DNA from 2 places in the Cytobacillus kochii genome. Region 1 is predicted to be linked to the other one. Evidence: riboswitches for the same ligand, from Rfam matches in the RefSeq annotation. Region 1 holds a riboswitch; the other holds the start of a gene.
What was found. Region 1 has a riboswitch for S-adenosylmethionine ahead of LG276_RS07745 (PLP-dependent aspartate aminotransferase family protein). Riboswitches for the same ligand answer to the same signal wherever they lie in the genome.

Region 1 (10,935 bases):
ACGAATATCAGAAAGAATGAAAAGAAAGATGTAAGTATCGGAACAAGCGTGTCTTTAAATGGTCTCGTTACAGCAGTCTTTGATAATATGGTTCACGTACAGATCGGGGCTAAAATTGTCACTGTCAATATAAAGGATTTATATTCAGAAATCAACCAAACGCTACTTCCAAAACAATCAGTAAAAACACCATCGCAATCCGTCTAAAAACTGGTAAAGATTATATTTCCTAGGATAGTTAGCCTATAAAAATAAGGCTAGTTATCCTTTTTTATTTAGATAATGAACGATACATATATGAAATTAAACAGTTGGTTGTTGATGATGTAAAAGTTTACATAAAAAATTTATTCATCCTTCGCTTATTTTCACTAGATATTTTTATTTTTTAACAATATGACATTGCCACAAATGAATTTCAACTCTATTATTTTATATACTTTGATGAATACGGGGATTCTTCTTTTCTTCATTTTAGGTAAGCAGGACTACTAAAAGAACCATATAAATATTCGTATCATTCAAATATTTCATGGATGATTTCTTTTCACTGCATAGTTATTGTTATTGACCAATGCAAACAGAGCCATAAAAATACTTACCTTGTTCAACGAACGATTCCTCAAGTTGAACAAGGTAAGTAAAATAGACCATGATCCTTGCAATTGTCTAGTTTTTTCAACAGAACTATAAGGTTTTATCATTTACTACTTTAATGGATTTTTTTCATTTCTTTTAATCTTGTAGCATCACCTAATATTTGAATAAAGGAAGCATCTTCTATACGTAAATCCCCCTCTATTTCTACTACCCATGTATCATCAGCAATCATCTTCATAATTTCTGCTCCTTCAGGTAATTGCTGTAAGACTGAACGTCCATATGCAATCCAACTCGTTTTCGCACTACGGTGTTGATCAATGGTGGACTCTTCATTAAAAGTATACTCCTGATCCTTTTCTGATAAATGAATCAAATCTTCTATAATTGCACTTGCTGTTGGATACATACCTGCACCTGGCCCCTGCAAACTAATACTCCCGACAATATCCGCCTCGATATGGATAGCATTTTGCACACCTTCCACCTGATATAAAGGATGGTTACCCTCAACTAACACTGGCCGAACAGCACATTTCACTTGAGAATGAGCGTATTCAATAGTTGCCACGTGCTTGTATCTAAGACCTAATTCATTAAAGAAAGTAATATCTGATTTAGCAATACTCGTAATCCCGTTTCTTTCAATCTGTTCGCTTATTGGTTTCTCTCCATAAATCAATTCACTTAAGATAGCTGCTTTATAATACGCATCAAAGCCTTCAACATCATTCGTCGGATCCGCTTCCGCATAACCTAATTTTTGCGCTAGCGCCAGAGCATTATCAAATGATAATTGCTCTTCTCTCATTTTGGTTAATATAAAATTAGATGTACCATTCAATATGCCTTCAACCTTCGTTACTTTATTAGCATTTAGCAGTTTTTTTAAAGTTTGAATAATAGGAATACCGCCTGCCACAGTAGCCTCGTAGCCGACTGAGACGTGATATTTTTTTGCTAATTCTCTTAAGATATTACTTTTTTCAGCAAACATCTCTTTATTTGCCGTAATCACGTGGCGACCTTTTTCAATCGCACTTTGTAAATAAGTTGCAGCCGGTTCAATACCAACAATTGCATCAATTACTACATCAATATTCTCCAGTTGTTGGATTTTTTCATATTGGTTTGTCAAAATAACTGACTGATCGGGGGCAGTATGCTTCTCAATGTCTCTCACTAAAATAGCAACAACCTTTACTTCTTCACTTAATAACTTTTGCAAACGCCCTTGATGCTGTTGAATTGTACGGTAAACGCCTTTACCAACAGTACCATAGCCAAGTAAAGCGATATTAATCGTCAAACCTTTTACCTCCCATTACATCATATTACTGTACTTTTTGACTAAGTTTGGCAAGCTCTCTTGCCTTTAATTCTCTGCGCAATATTTTGCCACTGATTTTTGTTTTAGGAAGTTCTGTGACAATTTCCATTTCTCGTGGGGCAGAATGAGCAGCTAATCTTGTTTTTACAAACTTTCTAATCTCTTCAAGTAAGACATCACTGCCTGTATATCCTGTTCTTAGGACAATAAAGGCTTTGACGATTTCACCTCTTAATGCATCTGGTTTACCAATAACTCCAGCTTCTGCTACAGCAGGGTGTTCAATGAGCTTACTTTCAACCTCAAAAGGTCCGATTCTCTCCCCGGAAGAATTGATCATATCATCACTTCTACCTTGGAAGAATATATAGCCATCCTCATCTTGAACAGCCAGATCTCCTGATACATACCAACCTTCAAAAGGAAAATATGACTGGTATTTCTCCTCATTCTTCCATACTTCTTTCATGATTCCTGGCCATGGTGCTTTAATTGCTAAGTGACCAATCGACCCTCTTGATTGTTCGACACCATCATCATCGAGGATAGCGATGCTTATACCAGGAAATGGTCGACCCATTGATCCGGGTTTAATTACTTCTGAAGGTAAATTGACAATTAATTGTGCCCCTGTTTCAGTCATCCACCATGTATCATGTATTCTTTTCCCTAACGTTTCTTTTCCCCAATAAATGACCTCAGGATTTAACGGCTCACCCACACTTAATAAATGTCTTAAGTTGGTTAAATCATAATCATTTGGTAGCTCATTTCCTTCTGCCATTAACATTCTGTATGCTGTCGGTGCACTATACCATACAGATACTCCAGTTGTTTCTAATGTATGATACCAACCCTTTGCATCAAATCGGCCACCATTAACGACAATTGTCGCTCTATTCAACCAAGGTGTAAAAATGCCATACACAGTTCCCGTAACCCAACCTGGATGTGCGGTACACCAATACACATCATCATCTTTTAAATCCAGTACCCATTTCCCTGTTTGATATTGATGAACCATCGCTCTATGAGCATGAATAATTCCTTTTGGCTTTCCCGTTGAACCGCTTGTATAGTGGATGTTTAAACCATGCTCAAGATCAACCCACGTCGTGATATCTTCTTCCTTTACTGTTTTCTCTAATTCTTTGATGAGAGAAATTTCCTTTTCACCTAATAATTGTACGTCATCCGCATCAGTAAGAAATATCTTCTCTAAACAAGGTAGTTCGTTTTTTGGTACTCTATTAAGTAAGTCAGTATCCGTAATCAAAAACCTTCCATCACAATCAGAGATTCGATCTTTTACTGCTTCCTCCATAAATGCTTCAAAAAGAGGACCCGCAATTGCGCCGAGTTTAATGGTGGCAATCATTGTAAAATAACAATCGGGGTGTTTAGGTAGAAAAATAAAAACGAAATCACCTTTTTTCACCCCTTGGTTCCTTAAAACGGTGGCGATATGATCTGTTTTTTCTTTAATCTCTGCGAATGTGTATGTCTCTTCATATGCACCATTCACATAATGCAATCCTATTTTGTTTCCATAACCGTCAACCACATGTTTATCAATACATTCATGAGCCATATTGACTAGACCTGATTGGCTCCAGCTAAACTGTTGTTTAACCTCATCCCATGAAATATTTTGACATGCCTCTTCATAGTTCGTTAAGTTGTAATCTCCTTCAATGGGGGCAAGCTGTTGCCGCTCTATCACTGTCATAAGTCATTAGCTCCTTTATTTTTAGATTGCTTTCGAATGAGATAAATCTAATAATTGCAAAATCTCATCTTTTAGTACAGCAAGATCTTTATCTCCTCTTGATCTTGGTTTTGATTTGTCAATTTTTATTTCTTGATATAATTCTCCCGGCTGTCCCCTAAGAATAATAATGCGATCGGCTAAATATAATGCTTCATCAATATCGTGCGTTACTAAGAGGATAGTTGATTGATAGGTTTGCCAGAGATTCAGTAATAAATCTTGTAATTGCATTTTTGTAAAAGCATCTAATGCACTAAACGGTTCATCTAAAAGTAATATTTCTGGTGAGGTAACGAGAGCTCTGGCAATGGCCACCCTTTGCGCCATCCCGCCAGATAAATCTTTCGGATAATGGTTTTCAAACCCTACTAGCCCAACGGCTTTAATATATTGCGCTATTTTACTATGAACTTTTTTTTGTAGACCGAATCCAATATTGTCATAAACTTTTAACCAAGGCATCAGTCTAGGTTCCTGAAAAATCATCCCGATTTTCTTATGAACATCATGGACAGTTTCGCCATCTATTACAACCTGACCATCATATTGTTTATCCAAGCCGGATAATACACGTAAGAGCGTACTTTTACCGCAACCACTTGTTCCTAAAATCCCAATGACTTCACCCTGTTCTACCTTCAAGTCAATATTTTTGAATCCCGTTGTTCCATTTGAAAAAGTTCTAGACACTCGCTCAATTGATAACAATCTTGCCACCTCCTACTTCTTGACGATCGTATCTTGCCAATGCAATGTTTTTGTCTCTAAACCCTTTAAAATGGCATCTGTTATTTTTCCTAATATGGCAAATAAGACGATACTAGAAATAATTAATTCCGGTGCATAAGTGTTTTGGCCATAAACAAGCAAGTAACCAATACCTGTAGAAGCTCCCATTAATTCAGCTGCAACAACGAACATCCAACCAAGTCCCAATCCGCTTCTCAGCCCTACTAAAAAAGATGGCAAAGCTGCTGGTAATATAATCTTCGAAATTAATTGCCATGAGCTAAAATGATAGATTTTCCCCACTTCAATTAGTTTACGGTCAATTCCTTGAATGCCTGAAACGATATTTAAATAAACTGGGAAGAAAACACCGACAGCGATTAAAACCACCTTGGAAGGTTCTCCAATTCCCATCCAGAGAATAAATAAGGGCACCCATGCCAATGAAGGTATGGAACGAAAAGCTTGAATTAGTGGATCTAATAAACTTTCGACTGTGGAAAAGTAGCCAACAGCGGCGCCAATAATTAATGCTGCAACAGTGCCAAATAAAAAACCAAGCACAAGGCGATATAATGTAATGCTCGTATGTGTCCATAAACTTCCATCTGTCGTCATTGTCATAAGTGATTGCAAAATGATTGATGGAGCCGGGAGTAAATGAGGAGGGAACACACCGATCCGACTCAAGTACTCCCATGCAAGAATAAGTAAGATTGGCACGATACTTCCAAGTAATACCCTTTGAATACTAGGATTAGTTTTTCTATGCTTCTCCTTACCCTCATTTACTTTTGGGATCGCTATGACTTCCTTCATATTCATTCTCCTTTACTAACCCTACTGAATGACCTCTGTTGAGAAATCTGGGTTTATTAATTCATCAACCACTTTACCTACGTCATCACTCTTAATAATGCCTTCTTCTTTTAAAACCTCACCAGCCGCATTTAATGCTTCTATTTGCACTTCACCAGGAATTGGCTCATTAAAGTCATTTCTCTCTAATTCTTTTTTCGCTACCTCAAGGGTGATTTGTGCTTCTTCTGCCAGTATCTCTGCCGCTTCTTCAGGATTTTCTAATACCCACGTACGAGCTTTTTCATAAAGCTCAATTACTTCTTTTACTTGTTCAGGATATTTCTCAGCAAATTCGCTTCTCACATTTAATGTGCCATACGTGTTAAAGTCGATATTTCGATAAATAAATTCTGTGCCTGCTTCAAGTTCTAATTTAGCCATATGTGGATCTAAACCAGCCCAAGCGTCTACTTGCCCTGTTGTTAATGCCGTTCCACCGTCAGCGTGTTGCAAGTTAACGATTTCTACATCCGTTGATGTCAATCCGGCTTCATTTAAAGAGCGCAGTAAAAAGATATATGGATCTGTTCCAATCGTTGCTGCTACTTTCTTTCCCTTCAAGTCTTCAACTGATTTGATAGCTGATCCTTTCGGTGCAACTAATGCCGTCCATTCTGGTTTTGAGTATATATAGACTGATTCAATTGGAGCACCATTTGCTTTTGCAATTAATGCCGCTGCACCTGCAGTTGAACCAAAATCTACACTGCTGCTATTAAGAAACTCAAGTGCCTTATTACTCCCTTGACTGAGGACAAACTCAACATCAATATCATCTTCGGCAAACGCTTCTTCTGCCCAACCGAATTTCTTTAAAATGACACTTGTTGGAGAATAATAGGCATAGTCTAAAACAATTTTTTCTGGTTTTCCTTCGCCATTGCTATCATTAGTGCTTGCCTCACTATCCCCGCAAGCACTAATGAATCCAATTGATAAAACGACAATTAAAAATACGAACCATTTCTTCATTGATGACTCTCCTCAACCTCGGTTTTAAATTTCACAAGCAAAGGTTACAATAGAACCTCTTAATCTCTGTGCCTCTTTATATGTGCAGCGATTTTGTACCGCTTCAAGTCCAGCTTCTTTTGCTATTTCAACTGCTTTTGGAGAAATGACACCTTCTTGCAGCCAGAACACTTTTGGTTGGATTTCTACTGCCTCTTTCGCCACTTCTATCGCAGCTTCAGGGCTTCTAAATACTTGCACAATATCAATGGTATAAGGAATGGATTTTAAATTTGGATATGCCTGTTCACCTAATACTTCTGTTTCTCTTGGATTAACTGGCACGATTTGATAACCTAATCTTTGCATTTTTCTTGCTAAACGGTAACTTGGTCTAGCAGGATTTCCACTTAAACCAACAACAGCAATCCTTTTTGCTCTTTGCACCTCTTCGCCATCCACATCTTCTTTTAATGAGGATGATTGTAATGCCCACCGAATAACACCTTCATCATTTACTGCTGTTTCTCCTTTTTGTTCTCCCTTCGAAGAAATACCAGTCGCTTCAAAGAAGGCTTGATCTAAGTCATTGGTTAAATCTCTAACCGATTCAATCCCAACTGATAAACGTATGAGCTCCTCACTTACACCGCTTTTAATTAAATCTTCTGCACTTAACTGTTGATGAGTGGTTGAAGCCGGATGAATAATGAGTGACTTCGCATCCCCTACATTGGCTACATGAGACCACAATGCAATGGTATCTATCACTTTCTTACCTGCATCTCGGCCACCTTTAATACCGAAGTTCACAATGGAACCGAAGCCAGTGTTTAAATATTTCTTCGCGAGTTCATGCGCTGGATGCTCTGCTAAACCTGGATATGCGACCCAATCGACAGCTGGATGGGCGTTTAAGAAATGAGCTATCTTCGCTGCATTTTCCGTATGTTTCTCTATACGTAAATGGAGTGTTTCCAATCCTTGGAGTAAAAGAAATGCACTATGTGGGCTTAATGATGACCCAAAATCGCGCAGCAACTGAACACGAAGCTTTGTACTGAAAGCGAGAGTACCAAACTCATTCGCATAAACAATACCGTTATAACTTGGGTCTGGCTGAGTAAAACCAGGAAACTTATCATGATTCCAATTAAATCGTCCGCCATCAACTACAAGTCCACCAATTGTTGTTCCATGACCTCCAATCCATTTTGTTGCCGAGTGAATGACAATATCTGCACCCCATTGGATTGGTTTGCAAAGATAAGGTGAAGCGAAAGTATTATCAATAATAAGAGGAATATCATTTTCATGAGCAATATTTGCAACTGCCTCTACATCTAGGACATGAAGACTTGGGTTCCCAATAATCTCTCCATATAAAGCCTTAGTTTTTGGCGTAATCGCTTTACGGTAATTCTCAGGGTCAGAACCATCAACAAAATGAACTTTAATCCCATATTTCGGAAGTGTTATAGCAAAAAGATTATATGTTCCACCATAAAGGTTCGAAGCTGCAACAATCTCATCACCCGCTTGGGCAATATTCATAATCGAAAGAGCTATAGCTGCCATTCCAGATGAAGTCGCTACTGCCGCTACCCCATCTTCTAATAAAGCAATACGTTTTTCTAATACATCTACCGTTGGATTACCGATTCGTGAATAGATATTTCCCGTCTCATCCAATGAAAATAGGCTTTGCGCATGATCTGTATTATGAAAAACATATGAACTCGTTTGATAAATAGGAACTGCACGAGATCCCGTTGTCGGGTCTGGTGATTGACCTCCATGTAATAAAATCGTCTCATCATCATAAGTGTTAAATTGATTCGTCATTATATACTCTCCTCTACTTTTTAGTCGGATAATTAAAATAAATAACCCCCTCTTCATAAGAAGAGGGGGTTGCCTCATCTTATCTTCCAGACATTCACTGCCTGCAGGATTTAGCACCTTTTCAAGCATTTGCTTGAAGGTTGCCGGACTTCATAGGGCCTGATCCCTCCGTCACTCTCGATAAGAAATATTTTATTTTTTAAAGCGTTAATACTTTAATTACAAATAGAATTATATCCAAAAAACAAATTGTCGTCAATATAAAATCTGAATATATTTTATATTCCAATAAAATATTATTGGCTTCATCACATAAAAAGCCCTTCCACCAAGAAGGGCAGAAGGGCTTTGAATTCACACGCTCACCTTCTCCTTATCTTTGGATAATATCCTCTGAAATTGGCACCATACAAAAGATTGCTGGTTGCCGAGGCTTCACTGGGTCAGTCCCTCCGCCTCTCTGGATAAGAAGTTCTATTTATTTGTTTAACATCATATACCCTTTTATAGGGAATCGTCAATAACATTTTGAAAATTTATTTATTTTCATCCTGGATAAGTGTCAAAAAATGATACAGTATCTTAGCTGTTAACCCCCATATCACATGACCTTTATAAGTATAAAAAATTTCTTGCATCCTTCGCGTTTGCCATTTATATTTTTCCCCATTAGGAATGAGATGATAAGGGAAGCTACTATTAGGCTCTGGCTTCATCTCAATATAATGAATTGATGGTCCCTCTTTCAAAAAATAAGCAAGTGGTACTGTGAAAATTTGATCCACTTCCTCTGGATTTAGCTTAAGATCACTGATGCTCTCTATTGTGCCTACAAACGGATAAATCACTGTATCATAAGGTGTCACTACATAATCAAGTTCTGAAAAAACAGAGACTTCTCCAATTGGGATACCTAACTCTTCACTGGTCTCCCTTTTTGCCGTCTCAATCAAATCCACATCGTCTTGATCCATTTTCCCCCCAGGAAAGCAAATTTCCCCTGGCTGTCTTCTCATAGATAAAGACCGTACTTCAAACAAAATATGTATTTCTCCATCTTTTTCTATTAGGGGAAGAAGAACAGCGAATTTAACCAATCTAGAGCTACCCAATATATCTGATTGACGATGCTGTATCTCTGATCTTATTTCTTCCAAATCCATGTTAATTACCTCCAAACCACACGACTTAAATCTTTATTTCTCTTTCTGCAATCTATCAATCATCCCCATTGTGCAGACATTTAAATCTAAGCCTATTAGCTTCTTATCCTCTGCACTAAGTTCAACATGGTGCGCTGTTAATAAATAATGTTTTACTTGTTCCAACAATTCCGATTGTATGGCTTCCTGCATTTTTATTATGTCATTTTCTTGGAGAAAAACGTCATCTGCAACTGAAGTAAATATAGGTAACCAATAACGAATTTGTGTAAAAACATCCTTTGGTTCAGGGCCCTCACCATAATGCCCAAAAAAGATATGTTGTGGTTGAAGTGATTCGATTTTTTCAACAGAAGATAACATCGCCTCTGGATCAAACTGATTAGGAGAAGTCGATGGCAGGACTAATGGATATCCTTTTCTTGCTATGCCAGGATAAAATACGCCAATTGTATCGCCAGTAAAGAAGCCATTACTTTTCGAATCATGGATTGAAAAGTGGTGCTTTGCATGGCCAGGGGTATCATAGAAAGTTAACAAACGTCCACCGATATCCAATGATTGTCCCTCTTCCATCGCGACTAACCTCTTCTCATCAATTGGCACAATCGGATTAAATAGTTGATCAAACTCATCGCCATATACCATTCTAGCACCAGCAATTAATTTACTAGGGTCAGCTAAATGCCGTTTACCTCTTGGATGAACATATACTTTTGCTTCTGGACATTGTTCTAAGAACAAACCAGTTCCACCAGCATGGTCTAAATGTACATGGGTGACAATAATATGCTTGATATCTTCTAGGTTAATGTTCAATTCTTGCAACCCTTCTATAAGGTGAGGAATCGAAGGACTAGCGCTTGTTTCAATCACTGTTAATTCTTCAGCACCTAATATATACGCCCCCGTACGCTCAGGTGTTTGTAAATCCATTAAATCAATCAGTTGAATATCATTACCTAAATCTTGAATTTTGTGCAAAGGAAACCCCTCCATATTACTCTTTATGAAAATTATGACATAAGTAGATGAAGAGAGCTACTTAAAAGAATTACAGATAAAAGTGCTCAAATCTACCTAGTGCTTAGTCAGTTGAGCAAAAAAAAACACAGCATCAATCGCTGTGATATAACTAAAAAGCTCGATTGCTTTGTTCTCATCATTTTTCAAAACCTGCCTCCGAAACGCTCGTAAGTAAGCTATTACACTTCAGAACTTAGTTGCGAACCTTTCAAAACAGGCTCTCATTACGCTAACTTTTCCTTCTGTTCTTGTTCTTTAAAAAAGCCTTTCATCGCATGGAATACATCAGCCTTCTGCTTTAAAATATAATAACGGAACAAATCATTTTTTATATTTTTGTATGCTGACATTAAAGTAGAATGGCGGTTATATTGATTCACTTCCCCGTAGCCAAACATACTTGATACTTTCATTAACTCCTCAACAAGTTTTACACATCTTGCATTATCTGAAGTTAAATTATCCCCATCTGAGAAATGGAATGGATATATATTATATCTGACTGGGTTATACTTTTGATCAATTAACTCCAATGCTTTACGATAAGCAGACGAACAAATTGTGCCGCCACTTTCACCTTTAGAAAAGAAATCTTCTTCTGATACTACCTTTGCTTCAGTATGATGCGCAATAAATTCAATTTCTACCGTTTCGTATTT
Region 2 (10,935 bases), 2.2 Mb from region 1:
CTAGGTAGTTTACTATTGGTCAAAGCCAATCGATGAGACGCAGGAATATGAATAAACCCTGCTGGGATATTAATGTTATGTTTTTTTATATAATACAGTACTTGATACATCACATGGTTACATAAATAAGCTCCTGCTGTATTAGATATTTTTGCAGGGAAACCATGATGATGAAGCCTTTCGACCATTTGCCTAATAGGTAGCGTAGAGAAATAACCATCTTCGCCATCCATGTGAATAGGCTCATCCACTGGTTGAACTCCGTTATTATCAACAGGTCCATCATTTACATTAATCGCTATCCGCTCGGGTGTTATTTTATCTCTACCAGCCGCTAGCCCCATAAGTATCACGGCATCTGGATTCATTTCTTCCATTTTTGTTATAAGTGTTTGCTTTACATGTTTAAACGAGACGGGGAGCAAGGCCGTTTGCACATGATAATTCCCAATGTTTTTGCCATCTAATGCTTCCACAACTTCTGCGGTTGGATTAATTGGAAAATCTAAAAAAGGTTCAAAACCGGTTAATAATAATTTTTGCATCTATCTCACCCTTCATTATGTAGAATATTCAATTATTTTATAAAAAAAGAGAAATCGCTTCTTTTCTAAACAAGAAGCGATTTCGTTTTTAAGAATCTTTCCCTAACATTAATTGATCTTTGTTTTCCTTCTGATCGGCAAGGAGCTTGTCGGAATCAACATATACGCGAGTGCTTTCTAGCGCAATGATGACACCTTCTTGCTCAAGAATATCAATGATTTGAAAGTTAATATTCTCTTTAATTTTAAGGAATTCTCCCCAATTGGTTGTGTTCGTAAAGAAATACAAAAATAAGTCATATGAATTATCTTTAATTTCATCAAAAGTAACAAAGATGGTTTCTGGATGGATATCATCATTATTCACTAAAGTTGAATGAATCCTATCAACAATACGTTGCAGCTTATGTCTTGGTGTCTCATGTGAGATCGATAAATTAAAGGTAATTTGTCTTTTTCCCATTCGGCTCCAATTCGTAATGGGTTCATTCGCAATTGTCCCATTTGGTAATGTAACAATCGCCTGAGCGAATGTCCGGACTTTTGTACTTCTGAAGGAAATATCTTCTACGGTCCCTTCAACACTCGGCGTCATAATCCAATCACCCATTGTAAAAGGTTTCTCGGTTATGATAATAAAACCTCCGAATAAATTACCAATAGCATCCTTCGCTGCAAAAGCAATTGCAGCACCACCGATACCAAGCCCTGCTACAAGACCACTGATATTATATTCAAACACTTGTAAGACAATACTTGCAGTAATTACAATAATAACAACTCTTAACATCCTTGATAAAAACGGAATGAGTATATCATCGACTTCAAGTGTATATTTATCACGCATCTTAATGAAAACTGCAGATGATGCAGAAGCAATATTATAGAAGCCCCAACCAATCATTATCATGAACGCTGATCTTATTAAGCGAACAAACAGCGTATTATGTTGCTCTAAATATGGGAAAAACCCCATGGCAATATACAATCCGACAATGATGAATATCCATTTCACCGGTTTTTCAAATGAAAGAAAAATGTGAGATAAAAGCTGTGAATTGGCCTTATTACTCACCTTCATTAACAATTTAAAAACATATTTTGCAAAAATACCGCGAAAAATTAAAAAAAGTATCAAGATTCCTATTGATATCCCTAGCTGAATCCAGGTGTTCTCAGAATCAAGGAATGAAAAAGCGCCTTCCATTTATCTGCCCCTCCTTATAATCTAGTGTTTATCATACCATAACACCGCTTGTTACCATTAGTAAAAAGATATTACCTTATGTAAATAACCGTTCCACACGTTAACAAACCTGATGATTGAAAATAATGTCGAATGTATCTTGTCATCTGCCTTCTTATTCTTTCTCATTTTCAGCTATTCTACCTTGGAGATTTATGTTAAGAAATGCTGTCGAAAAATATTATGCACATTATTATTGATTTTATAATACTGTATGATATACACTATTGTTATTAACGAGGTGATTACAATTGAAAGACTTATTACATTCCCTTACAACAGAGCTAAAACGTGGAACACTTACATTAGCGGTTTTAAGTCAGTTAGACGAACCACAATATGGCTACTCTTTAGTACAAAACTTAGAACAATCGGGCATCGAAATAGAACAAAGTACTTTATACCCTTTGCTTAGACGACTGGAAAAACAAGAACTTGTCACTAGTAGTTGGGACACAACCGAAAGCAGACCAAGAAAATATTATCAGCTTAGTGAATATGGGAAGAAGATCTTCGCAGCATTAAAGGAGGAGTGGGCAAAAATGTCTACTGAAATGAATTTATTATTAGAGGGGGGAAACAACAATGGAATGGATTGATGTTTATATCCATGAGGTTACAAAGCGTCTACCTGAAAAACAACGGAATGACATTGCATTAGAGCTAAAATCATCCATTTTAGATGCACTACCAGAGAATTATTCGCTCGAAGATGTAAAAGCTGTATTGGAGGACTTAGGAGATCCAGCAGAAATCGCGAAGAATTATCGCGATGCACCCTCCTATTTAATCGGTCCTGATTATTATGACTTATTCATGACCACTATGAAGATGATTTTACAACTTGCCATTGGGTTTGCTGTTGCTTTCATCGTTTTTGAAGGAGTAATTACTTACCTAAACAGCAATCAAGATTGGACCTATATATTCACTGTCTTCGGCAAAGGGATTTGGACGGTTCTATCTACAGCTATCCAAGTCGTATTCTGGGTCGCTATTGTCTTCATTATTATGGAACGAACTGGCGTCGCGCCTTATGAAATCGCCGGTACAGGAGAAAAATGGACACCAGATGATTTGAAAAATATTACTGTTATTCCCAAGAAAAAAGGGATCACGAAGATCGATATTTTTGCTGCGTTCCTCTGGACAGCCATATGGGGTACCATTTACTTCTTCGCACTTGATAGGGTCGGTATCTATACACAAAATAATCAAGAAACAGGGTTAACCCTACTGACGCCGATTTTCAACCAAGAACTTCTTCTCTCATTCTGGCCACTTGTTTTGATTGTTATTTTATGCGAGCTCACATTAACGGTATATAAATGGGTAAAGAGGCAGTGGACCAAATCTTTAGCAACCATTAACACTATCTATCAACTCTTGTATACGATCTTGTTCCTGTTAATTATTCTGCAACCAAATCTTTTCCATAGTCATTTAATCAATGAACTTAGTCAGCTCTTTAACACAACAGCAACAAATATAAGTTCAATTCTTGATACAATTATTGGGGTATCTATTGCTATTACCATCATTTCAGCTGTTTATGCTTCGTATGAAGGTTTTAGGAAAAGTAAAATAAAGAATGATACTTTGCTGTAAATCAAAAAAATACCTTACCGATAAGTGAAAGAGAAAAAGCCCGAACCATGTTAAAACATTGAGCATGGGTCGGGCTTTTTCCTATTTATTTCTCTGCTTTCTTTTTCTTTGGTTTTATATATAATCCGAGCTCTTTTCTTTCTTGCATTAATGAACGATATATGGAAATCATCATTAATATCATTATAATTGAAAATGGAAAGGCTGCAATAATTAATGCATTTTGCAGACCTTGCAATCCTCCACTATATAGGAGTATTAAGGCTACTAAAGACTGTGCAACACCCCATGTAAGCTTTACAGAATTGTGAGGGTTTAAGGAGCCATAAGTCGTTTGCATTCCTAAAACAAAAGTCGCAGAGTCTGCTGATGTAATAAAGAATGTCGATACCAACAGAATAGCGATGATAGAAATCACCATAGACCATGGAAACTCATTAAATACAGCAAATAGTACTTGCTCTGTCGGGAATTGACTTAAGTCTACTGCCCCACTTCGCTGCACATTAATAGATGACGTACCGAATACAGCAAACCAGAAAAAGCTGACTAGCGCTGGAGCAAGTAGGACTCCAGATATAAACTCTCTAATTGTTCGTCCCTTAGAAACACGCGCAATGAAAATCCCCACAAATGGTGACCAGGAAATCCACCATGCCCAGTAAAAAATAGTCCAATCGTTAATCCATGAACGATGCTCTCCATCTAATGGTGAAATACTAAAACTCATGCGTATAATATTTTGTATGTAACCACCAATCGTATCTGTAAACATATTTAAGATGAGTACTGTAGGTCCTAACACAAAGACAAGTAAGACTAAAATAACAGCTAACACCATATTAGCATTACTTAAATATTGAATCCCTTTACTCAATCCAGACCATGCCGAGATCATAAATAATACAGTAACTATGGCAACAATAATTATTTGGACCACAAAGCTATCAGGAATTCCGAACAAATACGTTAGCCCTCCATTAATTTGCGCTGCTCCAAACCCTAGAGTCGTTGCCACACCAACCACAGTCGCAAATACAGCCAACACGTCAATGATCGTACCCCAAATACCATCCATTGCTTTTCCAAAAAGAGGTTTCAATGTTGCTGAAATTAAACCTGGCTCTTCTTTTCTAAATTGAAAATAAGCCAGTACTAATGCAACTAATCCGTATATCGCCCAAGCATGTATACCCCAGTGAAAAAATGTATAACGAAGTGATTCCCTAAAAGCTTCATCGGTTTGACCATCAGCTAGTGGAGGTCTTACATAATGTGAGAGCGGTTCAGCAGCACCCCAAAAGACTAACCCTATTCCCATACCCGCACTAAACAACATCGCGAACCATGATAGGGTAGAAAATTCTGGCTTAGAATCTTGTTTTCCTAACTTAATAGAACCAATGGGGCTAAAAATGAGGAATAAACAAAAAGCAACTATAATAGTTACTAATATAAGGTAATAAAACCCAAAACTATTTGTTAAAAAAGCTTGTAAATTTGCAGTTACACTTTCAAACAAATCTGGAACTGCTACACCTAAAATAACAAAAATAAAAACAATAAATACGGTAATCCAAAACACATTTGATACTCGCTTCATAGAATAGTCCTTTCAAATAAATTCTTGTCCACGTAATTCTAAACAATAAAGATTTGCACCTTATTCTTTCTTAGTTTGAGACAAATTTTTTTATTTATTCTTTGTTTAAAAGAATACGCACCGTTCGACAAATTTCTTACAAATATTTACCCAACTAAAACAGATTTAAACATCTTTTTAACTAGAAATACTTATATCCTTTTCAAGTAGGTATAATCTGCTCTATATACAAGCTTAACATTGATAGAACATAAAAAACACTTTTTAAGCCATTCTCTGAAAGCAAAAAAAGTGCTAAATTTTCTCAATATTGATCCATACAACTTGTGTCAATAACCCACGGTTCCCCTGTAGTCATATCAATCATCTTAATATGACCTGTAGTAAGTGGATAGGTCGGTAAATAAGTTAATGTGTATTGATGCTTCTCTATATTCTTTCCCCAGCTTAATTCCATAAAAAGCTTTTCCTTAATCATTTCTGTTGCAACTTTAAATGTAAGGCTTGCGACAAATGATACATGTGAGAAATCTTGGAGGACATCACTATCTACATCTACATACTTCACCAAACCTGTATCGTCTATTTGAATATGAACAAAAGCATCAGCTACTTGAACGCCTCTTTCTTGTCGAATAAACGTAAAATCGTATATGCCGTTTGCGGGTTTTTGACTTATAACATGATCGTCTAATTGTTGCAGTTTAAAATAATCATGAGGGTTATCACAAACTGCTTGTAACACTGATGTAGCAGTTAAAAGCGCCACTTTCGAATTAACAGGTCTAGAAGCAAACGTTTCAGAATCATCTAAGCCCATTAATTTAAGCAGTCTTCCATCCGCATTGAATACAAATTTTATCGCACCAGGGATGTCTAATTCATCATCTAATAAATCTTCCTCACTCACCCGTAAGGATTCTTTAGGTAACTTACTCCACACCTCTAGTCTACCACTTTTCTTTTTTGCTTCAGCTACAAGCATATGGTCTTCCGTCATTCCCGCCAAAGTATAAATATCTATAAATTCGGCTAAATGGGGTAAGGATGTCACCAGCGTTTTGCCTACACCAAACGAATCCGAGGTAAGCACCCCCCCATTTGTGTGAACACCAAGAATAAAATCCTCCAACTGATAAACATAGTGATACTCATCATCACCATTAACAAATATGTCTTTATCATACTTTGCAATAACAGGTAGAATCCTTAAATGATTTAAATAAATCCGCTTTGCTTCTTCATTCGTAATCAGTGTTTTTGGATAGACAAGTTCAAAATCCATGCTTTCTCTTTCGACTGCACTTAAAACCCCATTACTAAGCATTGTAAAACTAATTCCAGAATGAGGGAGTTCCTTATTCAATCGCTCATCTTTGCGATTATATAAAATCATATGATATTCACCTAAGTCAATATATGCTGACAAATATAACCCATGTCTGAAAGTCGAATCATAGAACCTTTCTATAAAATGCTCTGCTTGCATGATCATATCAAACTTACTCATTTCCCCTGGAATTTCATCTAGTTCATCCGTATAAATGAAAAACTCTGCCACACCTAATTCATCCATACGAACCGAGCCAATTGACTCTCCCCAATCTTCCAACAGGATATCATACACATTTTCTTCAAATTCCATCTGCTCCATAACTAAATCATCTGGGTTGATTCCTTTAAAATAGGTTTTTAGTTGTTCCATTATTAAGTGATTCAAAGCAGCTGTTCTCCTTTAGTTATGATTTAATTAACGTGCAGGAAGTGAAATTTTAACATTAGATCGTTTCTATTTAAAGGTTCTCTTTAATTCTTCCCATAATAATGACATCTATAAAATTAGAAAAGCGCAGGGCGCCCGCTTATCGGTGACAAGCATAAGACGAGCCGGCAGAAAGGTTGTTTTTTAACCTTTTTGACGGATTGGCTTATGACCTCGAGCCGATGGCGTCCGGAGCTAGACAAAGCCTCGTTAAACATTTCATATAACGCCAACGCCCTTATATTATCTGCACATACATCTAACTCTAATCTGATGAGCCCTAACTCTTCATCGGCAAGCTTTACTATTCGCTCAAGAAGCGTCTTACCAATCCCTCTTCCTTGTACTTCTTCATTAATAGAGATGGACACATTACCGCTATATCTCAACTTTCCACTTCTCTCTTCTAAGGAAGCTACCCCTCGAACATGACCGTTATATTCTGCAACAAATACATGGTCTTCTTTTGTAAGTCCTTCAATATAATCTTCAATATCTTTTAATCTCCCCGATGATAAGGCCATTGTCTGTTGAACTATAGAATCTTGCCTATGCATTTCATGAATATCTCTTGCATCATTTATATGTATCGGTCTAATCTTTATTTCTTCCCCCATATAAAAACTCCTTTTTTTTTGTCAAACTGTTCTGAATGAAAACTTATAAACTAAGACTACCACTTTTTTTAGTTTGAAAAATATTGCTTTACCTATTTACGAATGAACAGTATAAAAAGTTTCTTACCATTGCACTGACATAATCACTACGATACAAAATATATATGAAAGGAGGCATCGAGATATTTTATGAGCATCCAAAGGAGGGTAATTTGAATATGCTTGCTTTGTTCAGTCTTTTTTTAGTTGTCGGCTACAGTTTCTTTTTCTTTATTAGTGCCGTTAGAAAAAACAAAGAAATAGCTACCCAATATTCTAAATGTATTCCCATGGTGGTTGGTATGACGAGTAGCTTAACAATCGGTTTGATTATATCTGTGTGGTTACCAGAAATGGCTAAAGCAACTGTATTATCTATTCTCATTAGCGCTGTCATTGCCATTTTTATAGGACTACCGTTTAAAACAAACGGACTCGTTGAAGCTCAAGCGTCAAGTCTCATGGGAAGTATGATGGGGGCAATGCTAGGTATTATGTTAGTACCCAGTGAAGTTACATTTATGATCATTAGCATGGATCTGATTTATTTAATTAGTATTTTTGCCATGATGCTTCTCATGCACAAAAAACATTCATTAAAGGAAGCATTGAAAAATCGACCTGTGCCCTTCTATCTAACATTCTTATTAAGCATGGCCATTATCTGCGCATCGGGAATTCATCAAGAAGCCAAGAACTCAATTCATCCGATTGAAGAAAACACCCCACAAGTAGAACACCATCACTAGTTTAAAGATTAATTTCAATTATGTTATTGACTTTTCATGTAATAGATAATATTATGAATATAATTTAATAAAGCATTTTCTCTTATAAAGAGCGGCTGAGGGACTGGCCCTGCGACGCCCGGCAACCATTCATATACCCATATGAACAGGTGCTAAATCCTGCAAAATACTATTTGGTATTTTGATATATGAGAGAGGTTACTACTATTCTAGTATATTTATGCCTCTCATGATGAGAGGCATTTTTGTTTTTATAATTACATCAAAAGAGAAACGAGGAGAAGAAATGACTGCAACAATCGTAAAAGGGGCTCCAGGATATTATTTATTAGGTTCAGGCATTCTAACAGAACTCCCCGACCTACTTAAAGATATTTCTGTTTCCAAATACCATATAATAACCGGTAAAAAAGCTTGGCAAGCCGTGCAGCCCTACTTGCCGAAGGAAGTAATAGATAACAACATTCACCTTCATTACATAGAAGGTCACACTACCTTAAAAAAGGTCCATGACATCCAAGAAATATTAACAAATGATGGTGCTAATGGCGTAATTGGTATTGGTGGTGGGACAGCATTAGATATAACAAAAGCAGTTGCGATTGAAGCATCTGTTCAATCCATTCTTATACCGACAATCGCAGCTACCTGTGCCGCTTGGACACCATTAAGTGTTTTTTATAATGAAGAAGGCAGCTTTACTCATTATACCGAGTTTCCTATTGCGACAACCCTCGTATTGATTGAACCTAAAATTATTGCTAATGCGCCTATAACTTATTTAAAAGCAGGAATTGGGGATACATTAGCCAAATTTTATGAAGCTGAAGCTCTAATTGAAAGTCTTTACCATGAAGAAACACTACCTGTACCTAAACAAGTTTCGCAATTTTCAGCCAAAATTTGCCGAGATACATTGCTTAATGATGGTGAAGCCGCACTACAATCAGTAGCCAAAAACGAAACCTCACCAGCACTTATTCGAGTGATTGAAACGATTATCATGACTGGGGGCATGGTCGGTGGATTCGGCGAAAAGGCAGGACGAATCGCTGGTGCCCATTCGCTTCACAATGGACTAACCGTAGCGAATGCAGCCAAAGATTTCCTTCATGGGGAATTAGTCGCTTACGGGATTCTTGGTCAATTGGCCATTGAAGAAAAATGGACGGAAGTTGATTACCTTCTCCCGTTTTATGAGAGCTGGCAATTGCCAAGTAGTCTCTCTACTCTAAATATAGATGTGAATGACGAGCAATTAATGAAAACAATTGTGAAAAAGGCGATACTTCCAACTGAATCGATTCACTTTATGAAAAACGAGATAAGTGAACAATCTGTTTTACAAGCACTTCGATTATTAGAAAAACAAAATGAACAAAAAGGAGTTCAAACATCATGAAAAAATGGTTATTAACTGGAACATTCTTATTATCTTTAACAGGCTTAGCTGCATGTGGTAGTGATGAAGCCAGCAACTCTACAGAAGGGTTATATGACGATGAAGAATTAGTCATTGGTGTCACTGCAGGTCCACATGAGCAAATCTTAGAAAAAGTAATTGAATTAGCTAAAGAAGAAGATATCAATATTAAACCACAAGTATTTACTGATTATGTGATGCCAAATGTTGCATTAGCTGAAAAAGAGATTGACTTAAACATTTTTCAAACAGAGCCTTATTTTAATGCATTTAAAGAAGATAGAAATTTAGATTTAGTTAAATCTTTTGATACCGTGTCATTCCCGATGGGCATCTATGCACTCAATGTAAAAGATGTAGCTGAATTAAAAGACGGCGCAAAAATCGGTCTTCCGAGTGACCCAACAAATAGTGGCCGAGCTCTATTACTATTTGAAAAAGCTGGATTAATCGAATTAGATCCTGAAACAGGTATTAATTCAACTGTTCGTGATATTGAAAAAAACAATGGTAACTATGAATTTATTGAACTTGACTCTGCTCAAATCGCTCGTCAGCTAGAAGAGCTTGACGCTGCAGCTATTAACACGAACTTTGCGATTGAAGCTGGTTTTGTTCCTTCTAAAGACGCTATCTTTATCGAGCCTAAAGATTCACCTTACGTAAACCACGCTGCTGTCCGTACGGAGAATAAAGATGATGAAATTCTTGAAAAATTAGCTGATATCTACCGCAGTGAAGAAATTGAAAAGTTTGTTGAAGAGGAATTTGACGGATCAGTTATCGTCTCTTGGTAAAATGATTAAAAATGAGCGTTACGGAGGGAGCATCAAATCATGATAGAGCTTAAGAATATAACCAAAACCTTTACAGGAAAACAAGGAAGCATCCATGCATTAAAGGATGTCTCACTATCAGTGAATCAAGGCGAAATCTACGGGGTTATCGGATACAGCGGCGCTGGTAAAAGTACATTAATTCGCTGTGTGAACTTACTTGAAAAACCTGATAGTGGTTCTGTAAAAGTTAATGGGGTGGATTTAACCACGCTAACACCAGGAAAACTCCGTGAAGCAAGAAGTCATATCGGCATGATTTTTCAAGGGTTTAACTTATTAAAAACAGCAACAGTTTATGATAATATTGCTATCCCTCTTAAACTAACAGGATTAGATAAGAAAGAAGTAAAGAGCCGCGTTAATAAATATTTAGAGATTGTCGGTTTAAGTGAAAAACAAAATGCTTATCCAGCTGAGTTATCTGGTGGCCAAAAGCAAAGGGTTGCTATTGCACGTGCATTATCGCATGAACCAGAAGTATTACTCAGCGATGAAGCAACAAGC

Region 2: it holds a riboswitch for S-adenosylmethionine, as region 1 does, so the genes downstream of both, LG276_RS19630 (iron-containing alcohol dehydrogenase family protein) here and LG276_RS07745 (PLP-dependent aspartate aminotransferase family protein) in region 1, are expected to answer to the same signal.

What each region holds. Positions count from the first base shown of each region.
Region 1 covers NZ_CP085254.1:1,441,030-1,451,964, reverse strand. The annotation lists gene LG276_RS07775 (hypothetical protein) at 1-207, shown strand, start outside; gene LG276_RS07770 (homoserine dehydrogenase) at 713-1,909, opposite strand; gene acsA (acetate--CoA ligase) at 1,935-3,659, opposite strand; gene LG276_RS07760 (ABC transporter ATP-binding protein) at 3,681-4,409, opposite strand; gene LG276_RS07755 (ABC transporter permease) at 4,422-5,249, opposite strand; gene LG276_RS07750 (aliphatic sulfonate ABC transporter substrate-binding protein) at 5,271-6,263, opposite strand; gene LG276_RS07745 (PLP-dependent aspartate aminotransferase family protein) at 6,288-8,087, opposite strand; SAM riboswitch class I at 8,164-8,274, opposite strand; SAM riboswitch class I at 8,458-8,558, opposite strand; gene LG276_RS07740 (CoA pyrophosphatase) at 8,624-9,250, opposite strand; gene LG276_RS07735 (MBL fold metallo-hydrolase) at 9,284-10,234, opposite strand; gene yhbH (sporulation protein YhbH) at 10,501-10,935, opposite strand, start outside.
Region 2 covers NZ_CP085254.1:3,821,874-3,832,808, forward strand. The annotation lists gene LG276_RS19590 (pyroglutamyl-peptidase I) at 1-545, opposite strand, end outside; gene LG276_RS19595 (mechanosensitive ion channel family protein) at 634-1,752, opposite strand; gene LG276_RS19600 (PadR family transcriptional regulator) at 2,043-2,390, shown strand; gene LG276_RS19605 (HAAS signaling domain-containing protein) at 2,377-3,399, shown strand; gene LG276_RS19610 (BCCT family transporter) at 3,485-5,002, opposite strand; gene LG276_RS19615 (hypothetical protein) at 5,307-6,722, opposite strand; gene LG276_RS19620 (GNAT family N-acetyltransferase) at 6,842-7,381, opposite strand; gene LG276_RS19625 (hypothetical protein) at 7,594-8,169, shown strand; SAM riboswitch class I at 8,249-8,364, shown strand; gene LG276_RS19630 (iron-containing alcohol dehydrogenase family protein) at 8,456-9,571, shown strand; gene LG276_RS19635 (MetQ/NlpA family ABC transporter substrate-binding protein) at 9,568-10,389, shown strand; gene LG276_RS19640 (methionine ABC transporter ATP-binding protein) at 10,429-10,935, shown strand, end outside.